One region of the Enterobacter sp. RHBSTW-00994 genome, then DNA from elsewhere that is predicted to be linked to it. Evidence: predicted binding sites of a transcription regulator. Region 1 holds the regulator's gene; the other holds the start of a gene.
The links. Region 1 encodes Fur, which represses iron uptake genes when iron is present. Its sites were predicted from a motif close to ATAATAATGAGAACNACTATCAA; they were not measured.
Positions count from the first base shown of each region.

Region 2: the regulator Fur is predicted to act here: its motif matches at 3,679-3,701, upstream of sufA (Fe-S cluster assembly scaffold SufA).

Region 1 covers NZ_CP056199.1:1,323,181-1,330,995, forward strand. Annotated here, with positions in the region: gene nagE (PTS N-acetyl glucosamine transporter subunit IIABC) at 1-1,045, shown strand, start outside; gene glnS (glutamine--tRNA ligase) at 1,226-2,893, shown strand; gene chiP (chitoporin) at 3,341-4,738, shown strand; gene chiQ (ChiQ/YbfN family lipoprotein) at 4,785-5,114, shown strand; gene fur (ferric iron uptake transcriptional regulator) at 5,247-5,693, opposite strand; gene fldA (flavodoxin FldA) at 5,986-6,516, opposite strand; gene ybfE (LexA regulated protein) at 6,672-6,959, opposite strand; gene ybfF (esterase) at 7,088-7,815, opposite strand, start outside.
Region 2 covers NZ_CP056199.1:1,996,903-2,004,717, forward strand. Annotated here, with positions in the region: gene fdnI (formate dehydrogenase-N subunit gamma) at 1-325, shown strand, start outside; gene fdhF (formate dehydrogenase subunit alpha) at 364-2,514, opposite strand; gene HV346_RS09585 (DUF1543 domain-containing protein) at 2,802-3,305, opposite strand; gene sufA (Fe-S cluster assembly scaffold SufA) at 3,742-4,110, shown strand; gene sufB (Fe-S cluster assembly protein SufB) at 4,119-5,606, shown strand; gene sufC (Fe-S cluster assembly ATPase SufC) at 5,616-6,362, shown strand; gene sufD (Fe-S cluster assembly protein SufD) at 6,337-7,608, shown strand; gene sufS (cysteine desulfurase SufS) at 7,605-7,815, shown strand, end outside.

The sequences.
Region 1 (7,815 bases):
CCTGTTTGTTGCCACCCTTCTGGGTATCCATGCTGGTTTCTCCTTCTCAGCAGGCGCGATTGACTATGTGTTGATGTACAACCTGCCAGCGGCAAGTAAGAACGTCTGGATGCTGGTAGTGATGGGCCTGGTCTTCTTTGTTGTCTACTTCCTTCTGTTCAGCGCGGTTATTCGTATGTTTAATCTGAAAACGCCGGGCCGTGAAGAGACGAATGAGGATGTCGTTACTGGTGAAGCAAATAGCAATACCGAAGAAGGCTTGGCCCAGTTGGCAACCAGCTATATTGCCGCAGTCGGCGGTACTGATAACCTGAAAGCTATTGATGCCTGTATTACCCGTCTGCGTTTGACCGTGGGCGACTCTGCGCGTGTCAGCGATGCTATGTGCAAACGTCTGGGTGCATCGGGCGTGGTAAAACTGAACAAACAAACCATCCAGGTGATTGTGGGGGCAAAAGCTGAATCTATCGGCGACGAAATGAAAAAAGTGGTTGCCCGTGGACCGGTAGCCGCGTCCTCGACTGACAGTGCGCCAGTGGCTGAAACTCCAGCAGCAAAACCTCAGGCTGTACCAAACGCAACTACCATTGCTGCACTGGTTTCCCCAGTGACCGGTGAAGTGGTTGCCATTGAGCAGGTTCCTGACGAAGCCTTCGCCAGCAAAGCTGTCGGTGACGGTGTGGCGGTGAAACCAACGGAAAAAACCGTGGTATCTCCGGCAGCCGGTACGATTGTGAAGATCTTCAACACCAACCACGCGTTCTGCCTTGAAACCGAAAAAGGCGCGGAAATCGTCGTCCACATGGGCATCGATACCGTCGCGCTGAACGGTAAAGGCTTTACCCGTCTGGTAGAAGAGGGGGCTGAAGTGGTTGCAGGCCAGCCGATTCTGGAAATGGATCTGGACTTCCTGAACGCGAATGCGCGCTCCATGATAAGCCCGGTTGTTTGTAGCAACATCGACGACTTCAGCGGCCTGGTTCTGCAGGCAAAAGGTCAGGTTGTTGCGGGTCAAACACCACTGTATGAGATTAAAGGCAAGTAATCGCTCCTGAGTAGAGTGCGTGCCTTAAGCGGCGGGGGAGATCCTCCGCCGCTTTTTTTTGCAGCAAATGCCCCCAATATTCACCTCAACGCCGTTTTTTGCATAACTAAAGGTTGTCACTACGTCCGGCTTATAAGATCATATGCCGTTATACGTTGTTTACGCTTTGAGGAATCTACGATGAGTGAGGCTGAAGCCCGCCCGAGTAACTTTATTCGTCAGATCATCGATGAAGATCTGGCCAGTGGTAAGCACACCACAATCCATACCCGTTTTCCGCCGGAACCGAATGGTTACCTGCATATTGGCCATGCGAAATCTATCTGTCTGAACTTTGGCATTGCGCAAGACTACAAGGGTCAGTGCAATCTGCGTTTCGATGACACGAACCCTGTAAAAGAAGACATCGAATACGTTGAGTCAATTAAGAACGACGTGCAATGGCTCGGTTTCAACTGGTCTGGCGATATTTGCTACTCCTCAGATTATTTTGATCAACTCTTTGCCTACGCAGTTGAGCTGATTAACAAAGGTTTGGCTTATGTTGATGAGCTGTCTGCTGACGAAATCCGTGAATACCGCGGCTCGTTGACTGCGCCGGGAAAAAACAGCCCATTCCGCGATCGCAGCGTTGAAGAGAATCTCGCGCTGTTCGAAAAAATGCGTGCGGGTGGCTTCGAAGAAGGCAAGGCTTGTCTGCGTGCCAAAATCGATATGGCGTCTCCGTTCATCGTGATGCGCGATCCGGTGTTGTACCGTATCAAGTTTGCAGAGCATCACCAGACCGGCAATAAGTGGTGCATCTACCCGATGTATGACTTTACCCACTGCATTAGCGATGCGCTGGAAGGCATCACGCATTCGCTGTGTACGCTGGAATTCCAGGACAACCGTCGTCTGTACGACTGGGTGCTGGATAACATCACTATTCCGGTGCATCCGCGCCAGTACGAGTTCTCTCGTCTGAATCTGGAATACACCGTGATGTCCAAGCGTAAGCTGAATCTGCTGGTGACTGACAAACATGTTGAAGGCTGGGACGACCCACGCATGCCGACCATCTCCGGTCTGCGCCGTCGTGGTTACACGTCTGCATCCATTCGCGAGTTCATCAAACGTATCGGTGTGACCAAGCAAGATAACACCATCGAAATGGCGTCTCTGGAATCTTGTATTCGTGAAGATTTAAACGAAAATGCACCGCGCGCGATGGCCGTTATTGACCCCGTTAAGCTGGTTATCGAAAATTATCCTCAGGGCGAAAGTGAACTCGTCACGATGCCTAACCATCCGAGCAAACCAGAGATGGGCAGCCGTGAAGTGCCGTTTAGCGGTGAGATCTGGATCGATCGTGCTGACTTCCGTGAAGAAGCCAACAAACAGTACAAGCGCCTGGTGATGGGTAAAGAAGTTCGTCTGCGTAATGCGTATGTGATAAAAGCTGAACGTGTTGAAAAAGACGCGGAAGGCAATATCACCACGATTTTCTGTACTTATGATGCGGATACTCTGAGCAAAGATCCTGCGGATGGTCGCAAAGTGAAAGGCGTGATCCACTGGGTTAGCGCTGCCCACGCGCTGCCGATTGAAATTCGTCTCTACGATCGTCTGTTCAGCGTACCAAATCCAGGTGCAGCGGACGATTTCCTGGCGACTATTAACCCCGACTCTCTGGTCATCAGGCAGGGTTATGCAGAACCGTCTCTGAAACAGGCTGAAACCGGTAAAGCGTTCCAGTTTGAACGTGAGGGATATTTCTGTCTGGACAGCCGTCACAGTACGGCGGAAAAGCCCGTGTTTAACCGCACTGTGGGTTTGCGTGATACCTGGGCCAAAGCAGGCGAATAATAACGCTTCGTAGGTCAATGAGAAACAACGCCGCTAACTGCGGCGTTTTTTTTATTTTATGATCATACCGTTAATGAAAGGTATGTCATGGCGATGTCAAAATATCAGGTCAATGAGCTGCTACTTATTTTTCTCGAAAAAAGTTCGAAGTATTTGTCCACCAATGGACTGAGATAAATCGTCGACAAAAATAGTTCTTCCTTGCTTAAACTAACTGATTTTCCGCGTAAAACCTCGAATTGGCGGAAGTGTTACAAATCACTACCAATTATGTGCACTTCGTCATAATCCTGACTTTTGCCTACTAAAAAGCATTGATAATTCGTGTCGCGAAAAATAACCTAAAGGCGGTAGTTAATTCGAGGGTATTTCTAACTACCCCAGACCATCAGGTCTTTTATATTTTTCGCCGTTTAGGCGTTTTAATTCGTCAAAGAGGATTTATCTATGCGTACGTTCAGTGGCAAACGTAGTGCGCTGGCGCTGGCTATTGCCGGTGTCACAGCAATGTCTGGTTGGGTTGTCTCCCCAGAAGTTCATGCAGCAGGATTTGTCGATGATTCCACGTTAACAGGCGGTGTCTATTACTGGCAGCGTGAGCGTGATCGTAAAGATGTTACCGAAGACAAATATAAAACCAACCTTTCTCACTCCACCTGGAACGCCAACCTGGATTTCCAGTCTGGTTATGCAGCCGATATGTTCGGTCTTGATATTGCAGCATTTACCGCAATTGAAATGGCAGAAAATGGCGATAGCGGCCACCCGAACGAAATTGCCTTCTCTTCCAGTAATAAAGCGTACAAAGAAGACTGGTCTGGCGATAAAAGCGGGGTCAGCCTGTATAAAGCGGCTGCAAAATTCAAATACGGTCCTGTATGGGCGCGAGCAGGTTATATTCAGCCAACCGGACAAACCCTGTTAGCACCGCACTGGAGCTTTATGCCAGGTACTTATCAGGGCGCAGAAGCCGGAGCTAATTTTGACTACGGTGATGCGGGCGCGTTGAGCTTCTCCTATATGTGGACCAACGAGTACAAAGCGCCGTGGCATATTGAGATGGACAAGTTCTATCAGAACGACAGAAAAACCAAAGTAGAATATCTCCACTCACTCGGTGCGAAGTACGATTTCAAAAACGATCTGGTTCTTGAAGCCGCATTTGGTCAGGCTGAAGGGTATATCGATCAGTATTTTGCGAAAGCCAGCTACAAATTCGACATCATTGGTGGTCCTCTGAGCACCAGCTACCAGTTCTATGGTACGCGTGACAAAGCCAGCAATGGAACGGTTAACGATATTTATGCTGGCACAGCATGGTTGCAGGCGCTGACGTTTGGCTACAAAGTCGGTCAGGTTGATTTACGTCTGGAAGGGACCTGGGTGAAAGCTGAAGGCCAGCAAGGCTACTTCCTGCAACGTATGACACCAACCTATGCCTCTTCAAACGGTCGTCTGGATATTTGGTGGGATAACCGTTCTGACTTTAACGCCGATGGCGAAAAAGCCGTCTTCTTCGGCGCGATGTATGACCTGAAGAACTGGAACCTCCCGGGTTGGGCAGTGGGTGCATCTTATGCTTACGCCTGGGATGCGAAGCCTGCCGATATGGCCACCCCGGATGCTTACTACGACCCTAACTACCGTCTGAAAGAGTCCTCTTACAGCCTGGATGCGATTTACACACTGCAGGATGGCCGCGCAAAAGGCACGATGTTCAAGCTTCACTTCACTCAGTATGACAACCATTCCGATATCCCGAGCTATGCGGGCGGTTACGGCAACATCTTCCAGGATGAGCGAGACGTGAAATTTATGGTTATCGCGCCGTTCACTATTTTCTGATGAACCCTCCGGCGGGCTGAGTCCCGCCGGAAAGGAGACTGAAATGATGAAAAAAATCGTGCTTATTGCCGTCATGGCTGCCGGGCTTACAGCCTGTGCGCAACCTCAGGCCCCGAAAGAAGATTCTCGCCTGAAAGAGGCTTACAGCGCCTGCATTAATACGGCTGAAGGCTCGCCGGAAAAAATTGAAGCTTGCCAAAGTGGGCTGACTGTGCTGAAGAAAGAGAAAGCACATGAGCAATTCGCGACGCAGGAAAATGTCAGAGTGATGGATTACCAGGCCTGTATTCAGGCGCGTAAAACCGGTAACGATCAGGAAGTGGCAAAACGTTGCGACAAAATCTGGCAGGAAATTCGTAGCAATAACACCAAATAGTAAGCTGTTTGCCACGCCCGGAGACGCTCGTTTACTGTCAATACAGTAAGCAATGCATCTCCGGGCTTTTTTATTGATATTTCAGGCAAAAAAAAGCCAACCGTAAGGTTGGCTCAGAGTACGAAAGCGAGCTTATTTCGCGTCGTGCGCGTGATCGTCTTCACGACAATCGCCTTCTGCACAGTGACCATACAGGTACAGGCTGTGGTTAGTCAGGCGGATGCCATGACGTGCTGCGATTTCACGCTGACGCGCTTCGATGGAATCATCGCTAAACTCAATCACTTTGCCGCAATCGAGGCAAATCAAGTGATCGTGATGATGCTGTTGCGTCAGTTCGAACACGGATTTACCGCCTTCGAAGTTGTGACGGGTGACAATTCCGGCATCATCAAACTGGTTCAGAACACGGTATACGGTCGCCAGCCCAATCTCTTCGCCCATGTCGATCAGACGTTTGTAAAGATCTTCCGCACTGACGTGATGGTTATCCGGTCCTTGCAACACTTCCAGGATTTTCAAACGAGGAAGCGTAACTTTCAGGCCAGCCTTCTTTAATGCGGTATTGTTGTCAGTCATGCGGAATCTGTCCTGTTGCTAAACGATTCACTTCTAAAGAAGAAGTGACAGAAAATGCACTTGGGATAATGCGTCTCATTATAGAACTGCCATGCCTAAATGAAAACTGCAAGTCTCAAGCAAAGTATGCTTATAAAAACGTGGTATCGCCAACAAACTTGTTAGAAAGCGACCCCTTTACCAGACAGTTATTGTACAGGTATGAGCGCAAAAGTTAAAAGTTTGTAGCAATTAATTTAATTGGTACGACCTGATACTGCGACGCAACACAAATGCTGCGCCGCATCAATCATTAAGCGTTAAGGATGTCGTCCAGATTCAGCTCTTCGCGGATCTGTTTCACCCATTTTTCAACACGCTCAGCGGTCAGCTCCGGTTGGCGATCTTCATCAATGGCCAGACCGACAAAGTGATCGTCATCAGCCAGACCTTTAGAGGCCTCAAAGTGGTAACCCGCTGTTGGCCAGTGGCCTACAATCGCCGCGCCGCGTGGTTCAATGATATCGCGAATTGTTCCCAGTGCGTCACAGAAGTACTCTGCGTAATCTTCCTGATCGCCACAGCCGAACAGGGCAACCAGTTTACCGTTGAAGTCAACTTCTTCCAGCGTTGGGAAGAAATCGTCCCAGTCACACTGTGCTTCACCGTAGTACCAGGTTGGAATGCCGAGCAACAGGATGTCATAGCCTTCGAGATCTTCTTTGCTGCTCTTGGCAATGTCATGCACATCGGCAACATCTTTACCGAGCTGTTTTTGAATATTTTTTGCGATATTTTCGGTATTGCCGGTGTCACTGCCGAAAAAAATGCCGATGATTGCCATGAGTAAAATAACCTCTTGAAACTTAATGGTATGGTGGCGCGATTTGTCCACGGATAGGGGCAATAATAGCAGAACTGACAACCCTGCGGGAACTGCTATCGCGCAGGACTGCACTCTGTGCTACATGAAAAGGGTGAGAAAGGGAATTATCCGACTTACACCTTGCTGTGTGATTTTTCGAGTTGCGCGATCAACATCTCTTCAATCAGCTCACTACGGCTGATATTGCGTGCATCAGCAAGTTCGTTAAGTGCATCGACGGCATCAGCATTGAGCTTTAGCTCGACACGCTTAAGCCCACGATTTTTATCGCGTTTAAGCTGATTGCGTTTATTAATACGCAGCTGTTCGTCGCGTGAAAGCGGATTGGTCTTGGGTCGTCCCGGGCGACGCTCATTCGCGAACAGATCTATTGTCGTGCGGTCCGTTTGTTCTTTGGCCATGATTTTGAGACTTCGGGGGAAACACGCCGCCCTGCTAATGCCCAGGCGATAAGCGCGCAATCATACATCACGGAAAACGGCACGCCAACGACTGGAAGCCTGTAGCCTTCCGGTCGCTGTCTTTTTAATCAATTTTCAATGTCAGCGAGATAACGGCGGATAGCGCGAAGTACAGCTTCTGGTTTTTCTGCGTGCACCCAATGCCCAGCTCCGGCAATCACGTGGGCTCGTGTCTGAGGGAACTGCGCCAGAATCGCATCGCGGTACGCTTCAGTAACATACGGTGAATTGCCGCCACGGATAAAGAGAGCAGGGTGTGACCAGGCAGGCACGGGTTCCCAGCCGACAATATGACGGTACTGATCCCACAGCACCGGAACGTTGAAACGCCACTGACCTTCGACGAAAGATTTCAGCAAAAATTGCACAACCCCCTCTTCATCAAGGTGCTCGCGCATAATGGCTGCCGCCTGTTGGCGGGTAGATACACCGGCGTCTGTCACGGCATTAATTGCCGCAAAAATTTCATCATGGCGACGAACGTCGTAATCTACCGGGGCAACATCAATAACAATCAGCCCATTGATACGCTCAGGTGCGAGCGCGGTCAGCGCCATAACGGCTTTGCCGCCCATTGAATGCCCAATCAGCGTGACTTTTTCGAGGTTATTAACGTCAAGTGTCTCCAGCAGATCCTGTGCCATTGCCGTGTAGTTCATGTCCGGCGATCGACCGGAAAGGCCATGGTTTCGCATATCGACCTGCAAAATGTCGTGATCGGTAACCAGATCGCGCGCCAGTACACCCAGATTATCAAGGCTGCCAAACAGGCCGTGAACCAGTACGATGGGGGAAT
Region 2 (7,815 bases), 670 kb from region 1:
TGTCGGTAAATATAATGCCGGTCAGAAGATGATGTTCTGGAGCATCATGAGCCTGATCTTCGTCCTGCTGGCGACGGGCATCATTATCTGGCGTCCCTGGTTTGCTCATTATTTCCCGGTCAAACTGGTGCGCTGGAGCCTGCTGATTCATGCCACGGCTGCCATCGTGCTGATTCACGCTATTCTGATCCACATCTATATGGCGTTCTGGGTGAAGGGCTCGATTACCGGCATGATTGAGGGCAAAGTCAGCCGTCGCTGGGCGAAGAAACACCATCCTCGCTGGTATCGTGAACTGGAAGCGAAAGAGAAGAGTCAGGAGTAGCAATACTGCCGGGTAGCAAGCGCTACCCGGCAAGCCCGTCAGACATTGACTGCGTTAATCAACCGCGTTTTCATCGTTTGGTAGCTGGACGCAGCAAAATCTTCAGCCCAGCGCTGGTCCTGAATCGCCTCCAGTTGTACCGCACAATATTTGGTTTCCGGCGTTTTGGAGATAGGGTCGAGATTGTCCTGCGTCAGTTCGTTACAGGCTCCAATCCACCACTGATACGTCATGTAAACCGCACCTGTATTGATGCGCTCGCTGATACTGGCGCGTGTAATGACTTTACCTCTGCGGGAACGCACCCACACCAGTTGTCCATCACGAATGCCAAGTTTTTCAGCATCTGCAGGGTTCATCTGGACCCGTCCTGGCTCGTCGGCCAGGCTTTGCAGCGCAGCACAGTTACCGGTCATGGAACGACAGGAGTAGTGACCCACTTCGCGGACGGTGCAAAGGACTAATGGATAGTCACTATCAGGGACTTCCGCAGGTGCACGCCAGGCGGCGGCAAAAAGCTGTCCTTTTCCGCTTGGGGTATCGAACTGGTTGTCTTTATACAAATACGGCGTGCCGGGATGATCAAGCGTTGGGCATGGCCACTGAACATGCCCCATCTCACCCATTTTTTCGTAAGTAACTCCGTAAAACAGTGGGCACAGGTCGCGCATCTCATCCCAGATCTGCTGGTTGGAGTCATAGTGCATTGGGTAGCCCATCTCGGTGGCGAGAAGGCTGATAATGTCCCAGTCACGCTTTACATTCCCGCTGGCTTCGATGGCTTGACCAAAACGCTGGAATCCGCGATCAGCGCAGGTGAAAACGCCGCCGTGTTCCCCCCAGGACGTTGCCGGAAGCAGTACGTCGGCCACTTCGGCCGTTTTGGTCATAAAGATGTCCTGCACGACCACGAAATCGAGCGCCTCAAAGCCGCTACGTACCAGACCAAGATCGGCCTCAGTCTGGAGCGGATCTTCGCCCATGATGTAATAGGCTTTGACCTTGCCTTCAAGTGCGAGATGAGGCACTTCGGTAATGCGTGTTCCGACGCGATCGTCCATTTTGCTGGCATCGATCCCCCAGGCATCGGCAAATTTCTGGCGAACATCCGGGTCGGTGACATCCTGATAGCCGGGGAACATATTGGGCAGAACGCCCATATCACACGCACCCTGAACGTTGTTCTGACCACGAACCGGGCCAACGCCGACTGCCGGGCGACCCAGATTGCCGGTGAGAAGCGCCAGGCTGGAAAGCCCTTTGACCACATCAACCGCCTGACCAAACTGGGTGACTCCCATGCCCCACATCACCGTAGCGGATGGGGCGGCTGCGAAGGTACGCATCGCCTGGCGCACATCTCTTGCCGGGATACCGGTCAGGTGCTCGACCTTCTCAGGCGCATAGTCTTTTACCGTCTGGCGATATGCGTCGAGCCCTTCGGCAAAGCGTGCCACATAGTTTTTATCGTACAACTCTTCTTCCAGCAGTACATAACCGAAGGCATTGACCAGCGCCATATTGCTGCCGTTTTTCAACTGGAGGTGTTGATCGGCAATGCGTGCCGTTTCAATCCTGCGAGGATCGCAGACAATGATTTTCGCCCCATTTTCACGGGCTTTAAGTACGCGTCTGGCGACAATAGGGTGTGAATCGGCACAGTTGTAACCAAACACCAACAGGCATTTTGAGTTTTCAATATCATTAATTGAGTTGCTCATCGCGCCATTGCCGAGAGTCTCCTGCAATCCGGCGACAGAGGGGCCGTGACACACGCGAGCGCAACAATCGACGTTGTTAGTATTCAATACCGCGCGGGCAAATTTCTGCATCACATAGTTGGTTTCGTTGCCCGTGCCTCTGGAGGAGCCGGTCGTCATGATCGACCGGGGGCCAAACTGTGCTTTGATGGCACTGAGCTTGCTTGCGGTATAGCGGATAGCTTCTTCCCAGGTGACCGGCGTGAAGGCATCACCTTTGTTATAGCGGATCATGGGTTGCGTTAAACGTGGGGTCAGGAGACGGGTGTCGTTGAGAAAATCCCAGCCGTAAAACCCTTTCAGGCACAACGTGCCCTGGTTGGTTACGCCATTTGCGGCCTCGGCACGGATAATACGGTTATTTTCAACGACAAGATTCAGTTTGCAGCCCGCACCGCAGTATGGGCAGACGCTTGCGATTTTTTTCATCAATAACAGACCTGTTAAGAAATGAAGTGATACGGCTCCGATAAGCCGGGAGCCGCATCATGAGATTCCATTGTATGAGCCAGCATTCTCTGACCAATCGTTTAAGCACGAATCATGCCAGTATTTAATTTATTAATTTTATTGAGAATTTTATGTCTGATGAAACCAGTCGACATGACACTCGACATAAATGACGATGTGAGGAATTGCACAAACAGGCGGCATAAAACCGCCGCTCAGGTTCGCATTAAAGTGAGGATGAATGTCTTACTGCTATACGGGTCGCGTTAAAGACCAATTGGCTGATAGCCTTGCCACTCTGGCCTGACCCGGCGGCCTGTCGCGTTCGGCGTAAGATGAACAAATAAATTACCAAGCTTTTCAAGTAACAGGCAGTCATCCACCTCTTTCAGGTTATCTTTGTGCTGCTGGTCGACACCGCAGAGCAGGGTTGACAGCGCCTTTTGTTTTGCCTCTTGCGCGCTGTCTGCGACAAAAAGGTCAAATTCATGTAATTCAGCCAGTGTGTCAGGGCGGTATCCGCCAGCATTCACAAAAAAGAGTTTTTTCGCTGATGGGGCTGGTTGGTCAGAGAGGGTGACGGAATAACCATCGGCCCAGGTGATACGGCTATAGCCATCAATGTGGATCTTATCCTTGTCACCAAACCACGCTTCCCGCAATGCCGGCCAGGCGTCTTCTGGCGTCTTTGCTGCAACAAACTGAATGTCATGGACTTCGATATTCGATTTTCCTGCGTTTCCGCCGACGTAAAACATGTACAGATTCATTACGATTCCCTGTTTTTGTTTAATCGATATATAAACAAATATACAGCGATGAATTCAATAACGGGAGTCGCTGGCGTGATAAAAAGGATCAAAAATGTCGATAATCTGATTATCCTTGAAAATACCAACTCACTGATTTTGATGAAATTAGCGGGGATAGCGCATTTTTTGCACCCTATCTCAAAAATAGGCATTTCCGATACATATTTTACTTTTCCCGAAAAAGCCTGCCTTTAGAATGTTAAATGCATTATTAATCAATGTATTGAACAATTAAATCCATTCCACCGAGCTGTCCTGACAGGGTCTATGCTTATTAAAAGTAGCCAAAAAGGGCGATTTAGCGGAAAGCCCCTGCTGTCAGGGGGTTGAAGTGATAATCGTTATCACTAACATGGTGTTTATGCCCTTGAGGCTCAACAGATGAGGTGGACCTATGGAATTGCATTCAGAAACCTTCAATCCCGCTGATTTTGCCTGGCGAGGTTTAACGCTCACGCCGGCGGCAGCTGCGCATATCCACGAGCTGGTGGCAAAAAAGCCCGAGCTTCTGGGCGTCCGTTTAGGCGTTAAGCAGACCGGTTGTGCCGGGTTCGGCTATGTGCTGGATACCGTCACTGAACCCGACAAAGACGATCTGGTGTTTGAAACCGACGGCGCAAAACTGTTCGTCGCGCTACAGGCGATGCCTTTTATCGACGGGACGGAGGTCGATTACGTGCGTGAAGGTTTAAACCAGTTATTCAAATTTCATAACCCGAAAGCCCAGAACGAATGCGGCTGCGGCGAAAGCTTTGGGGTATAGGCGGTACTATGTCTCGTAATACTGAAGCAACTGATGATGTCAACACCTGGAGCGGCGGACACCTCAACTACAAAGAGGGGTTCTTCACCCAACTGCAGACGGATGAACTGGCGAAAGGCATCAACGAAGATGTCGTCCGCGCGATTTCGGCAAAACGTAACGAGCCGGAATGGATGCTCGAGTTCCGTTTGAATGCTTTCCGGGCCTGGCTGGAGATGGAAGAGCCACACTGGCTGAAAGCGCATTACGACAAACTGAATTATCAGGATTACAGCTATTACTCCGCGCCATCCTGCGGCAGCTGTGATGATACTTGTGCCTCCCAGCCAGGAGCGGTACAGCAGACGGGGGCGAACGCCTTTTTAAGCAAAGAGGTTGAAGAGGCCTTCGAACAACTGGGCGTGCCGGTACGTGAAGGCCGAGAGGTGGCAGTTGATGCCATTTTTGACTCGGTCTCCGTCGCCACGACATACCGGGAAAAGCTGGCCGGGCAGGGGATCATATTCTGCTCCTTTGGCGAAGCGATTCATGATCACCCCGAACTGGTAAAGAAATATCTGGGTACGGTTGTGCCAGGCAATGACAACTTCTTCGCGGCGCTGAATGCCGCGGTTGCGTCTGATGGAACCTTTATCTACGTGCCAAAAGGAGTTCGTTGCCCGATGGAACTGTCGACCTATTTCCGCATTAATGCGGAAAAAACGGGCCAGTTCGAGCGCACGATCCTGATTGCCGATGAAGGCAGCTACGTCAGCTATATCGAAGGGTGTTCTGCCCCGGTTCGCGATAGCTACCAGCTCCATGCGGCAGTCGTTGAGGTAATCATTCACAAAGACGCTGAGGTGAAATACTCCACGGTGCAGAACTGGTTCCCTGGCGACGGCAATACCGGCGGTATTCTCAACTTCGTGACCAAGCGTGCGCTGTGTGAAGGTGAAAACAGCAAAATGTCCTGGACGCAGTCGGAAACGGGATCGGCCATTACCTGGAAATACCCAAGCTGTATTCTGCGTGGAGACAACTCCATCGGTGAGTTTTACTCGGTCGCCCTGACCAGTGGTCACCAGCAGGCGGATACCGGCACGAAAATGATCCACATTGGTAAAAACACCAAATCAACGATTATTTCGAAAGGGATCTCCGCCGGTCATAGCCAGAACAGTTACCGCGGGCTGGTGAAAATCATGCCGACGGCGACCAATGCCCGTAATTTTACCCAGTGTGATTCCATGCTGATTGGCCCGGACAGCGGGGCGCATACCTTCCCGTATGTTGAGTGCCGCAATAACAGCGCACAGCTTGAACACGAAGCGACAACATCGCGTATTGGTGAAGACCAGCTCTTCTACTGCCTGCAACGCGGTATCAGTGAAGAAGATGCGATTTCAATGATTGTGAACGGCTTCTGTAAGGATGTGTTCTCTGAACTGCCGCTGGAATTTGCCGTTGAAGCACAAAAACTCCTCGCCATTAGTCTTGAACACAGCGTCGGTTAAGGAAAGCACATGTTAAGTATTAAAGATTTACAGGTCAGCGTGGAAGATAAAGCAATTCTGCGTGGGCTCAATTTCGACATCCGTCCGGGTGAGGTTCACGCCATCATGGGGCCAAATGGCTCCGGGAAAAGTACGCTTTCAGCGACGCTGGCGGGGCGTGAAGATTATGAAGTGACCGGTGGAACGGTTGAGTTCAAAGGCAAAGATTTGCTGGAACTGTCACCGGAAGAGCGCGCGGGCGAAGGGATCTTTATGGCCTTCCAGTATCCGGTTGAGATCCCCGGCGTCAGTAATCAGTTCTTCCTGCAAACGGCGCTTAATGCCGTGCGCAAGTACCGCGGGCTGGATGAACTGGATCGCTTTGATTTCCAGGATCTGATGGAAGAGAAGATCAAGCTGCTCAAAATGCCGGAAGATTTGCTGACCCGTTCGGTCAACGTGGGGTTTTCTGGCGGGGAAAAGAAACGCAATGACATCCTTCAGATGGCCGTGCTTGAGCCTGAGCTCTGTATTCTCGATGAAACCGATTCAGGTCTCGATATCGATGCCCTGAAGATTGTCGCTGATGGCGTCAATTCGCTGCGCGATGGCAATCGTTCATTCGTTATCGTTACCCACTACCAGCGTATTCTTGACTACATCAAACCGGATTACGTCCACGTACTTTATCAGGGACGCATTGTGAAATCGGGGGATTTCACGCTGGTTAAACAACTGGAGGAGCAGGGTTATGGCTGGCTTACCGAACAGCAGTAATGCACTCCAGCAATGGCATCGCCTGTTTGAAACGCAGGGGGAAAGACGTTCTGAAGAGGCTCAACAGCATTTGCAACAGATGCTGCGCCTCGGCTTGCCGACGCGAAAACATGAAAACTGGAAATACACTCCGCTCGAGGGGCTGCTCAACCGACAGTTTGTGATGCGGCCAGCGAAGGTTGATCCGGCGTTGCGTGATGCTCTGTCACTCAGTGTGGATGCGGTGCGTCTGGTGTTTGTTGATGGGCAGTTCCACCCGGACTTAAGTGACAGCGTTGATGACTGCGGCTTTGACATCACCGTGAATGACGATCGCCAGTCGCTTTCCTCGCCGGTACAGTCGGAAGTGTTTCTGCATCTGACGGAAAGTCTGGCGCAACGTGTGACCCACATTCGTGTGAAGCGTAACCAGCGCCCGGTGAAACCGTTGCTGTTAATGCACATTACCCAGGGGCTGGAAGGTGAAGAGGTTAATACGGCGCACTATCGCCACCATCTTGATCTGGCCGAAGGGGCCGAAGCGACGATTATCGAGCATTACGTCAGCCTTAATGAAACCACGCACTTTACCGGTGCGCGTCTGACGATGAACGTGGCCGCCAATGCGCAGCTTCATCATATCAAGCTGGCCTTTGAAAACCCGGTAAGCCACCACTTCGCGCATAACGACATGATTCTGGCGGCGGATGCGGCAGCCTACAGCCACAGTTTTTTGCTCGGTGGCGCGGTTTTGCGACATAACACCAGTACGCAACTTAACGGTGAGAACACCACGCTGCGGATCAACAGCCTGGCGATGCCGGTGAACGCGGAAGTGTGCGATACCCGAACCTGGCTCGAGCACAATAAAGGCTACTGCAATAGCCGCCAGTTGCATAAAACCATCGTCAGCGATAAAGGCCGGGCGGTGTTTAACGGCCTGATCAACGTGGCGCAACACGCGATAAAGACCGACGGACAGATGACCAATAATAATCTGCTGTTAGGGCGTCTGGCGGAAGTGGACACAAAACCGCAACTGGAAATCTATGCCGATGATGTGAAATGTAGCCATGGCGCAACGATAGGGCGCATTGATGACGAACAGATGTTCTATCTGCGTTCGCGCGGCATCGATAAGCAGGCGGCACAGAAGATGATTATCTATGCCTTTGCCGCTGAACTGACGGAAGCGCTGAGTGATGGCGCGTTAAAGCAGCAGGTTCTGGCACGCATTGGTCAGCGCTTGCCTGGAGGCGAAGCATGAGTTTCCCCGTAGAGAAAGTACGGGCAGATTTCCCGGTTCTGACCCGTGAGGTGAATGGGCTGCCGCTGGCTTATCTTGACAGTGCGGCCAGCGCGCAGAAACCCAATCAGGTGATTGATGCGGAGGCCGCGTTTTATCGTCACGGCTATGCGGCTGTGCATCGCGGCATTCATACGTTGAGCGCCGAGGCGACGCAGCGTATGGAAA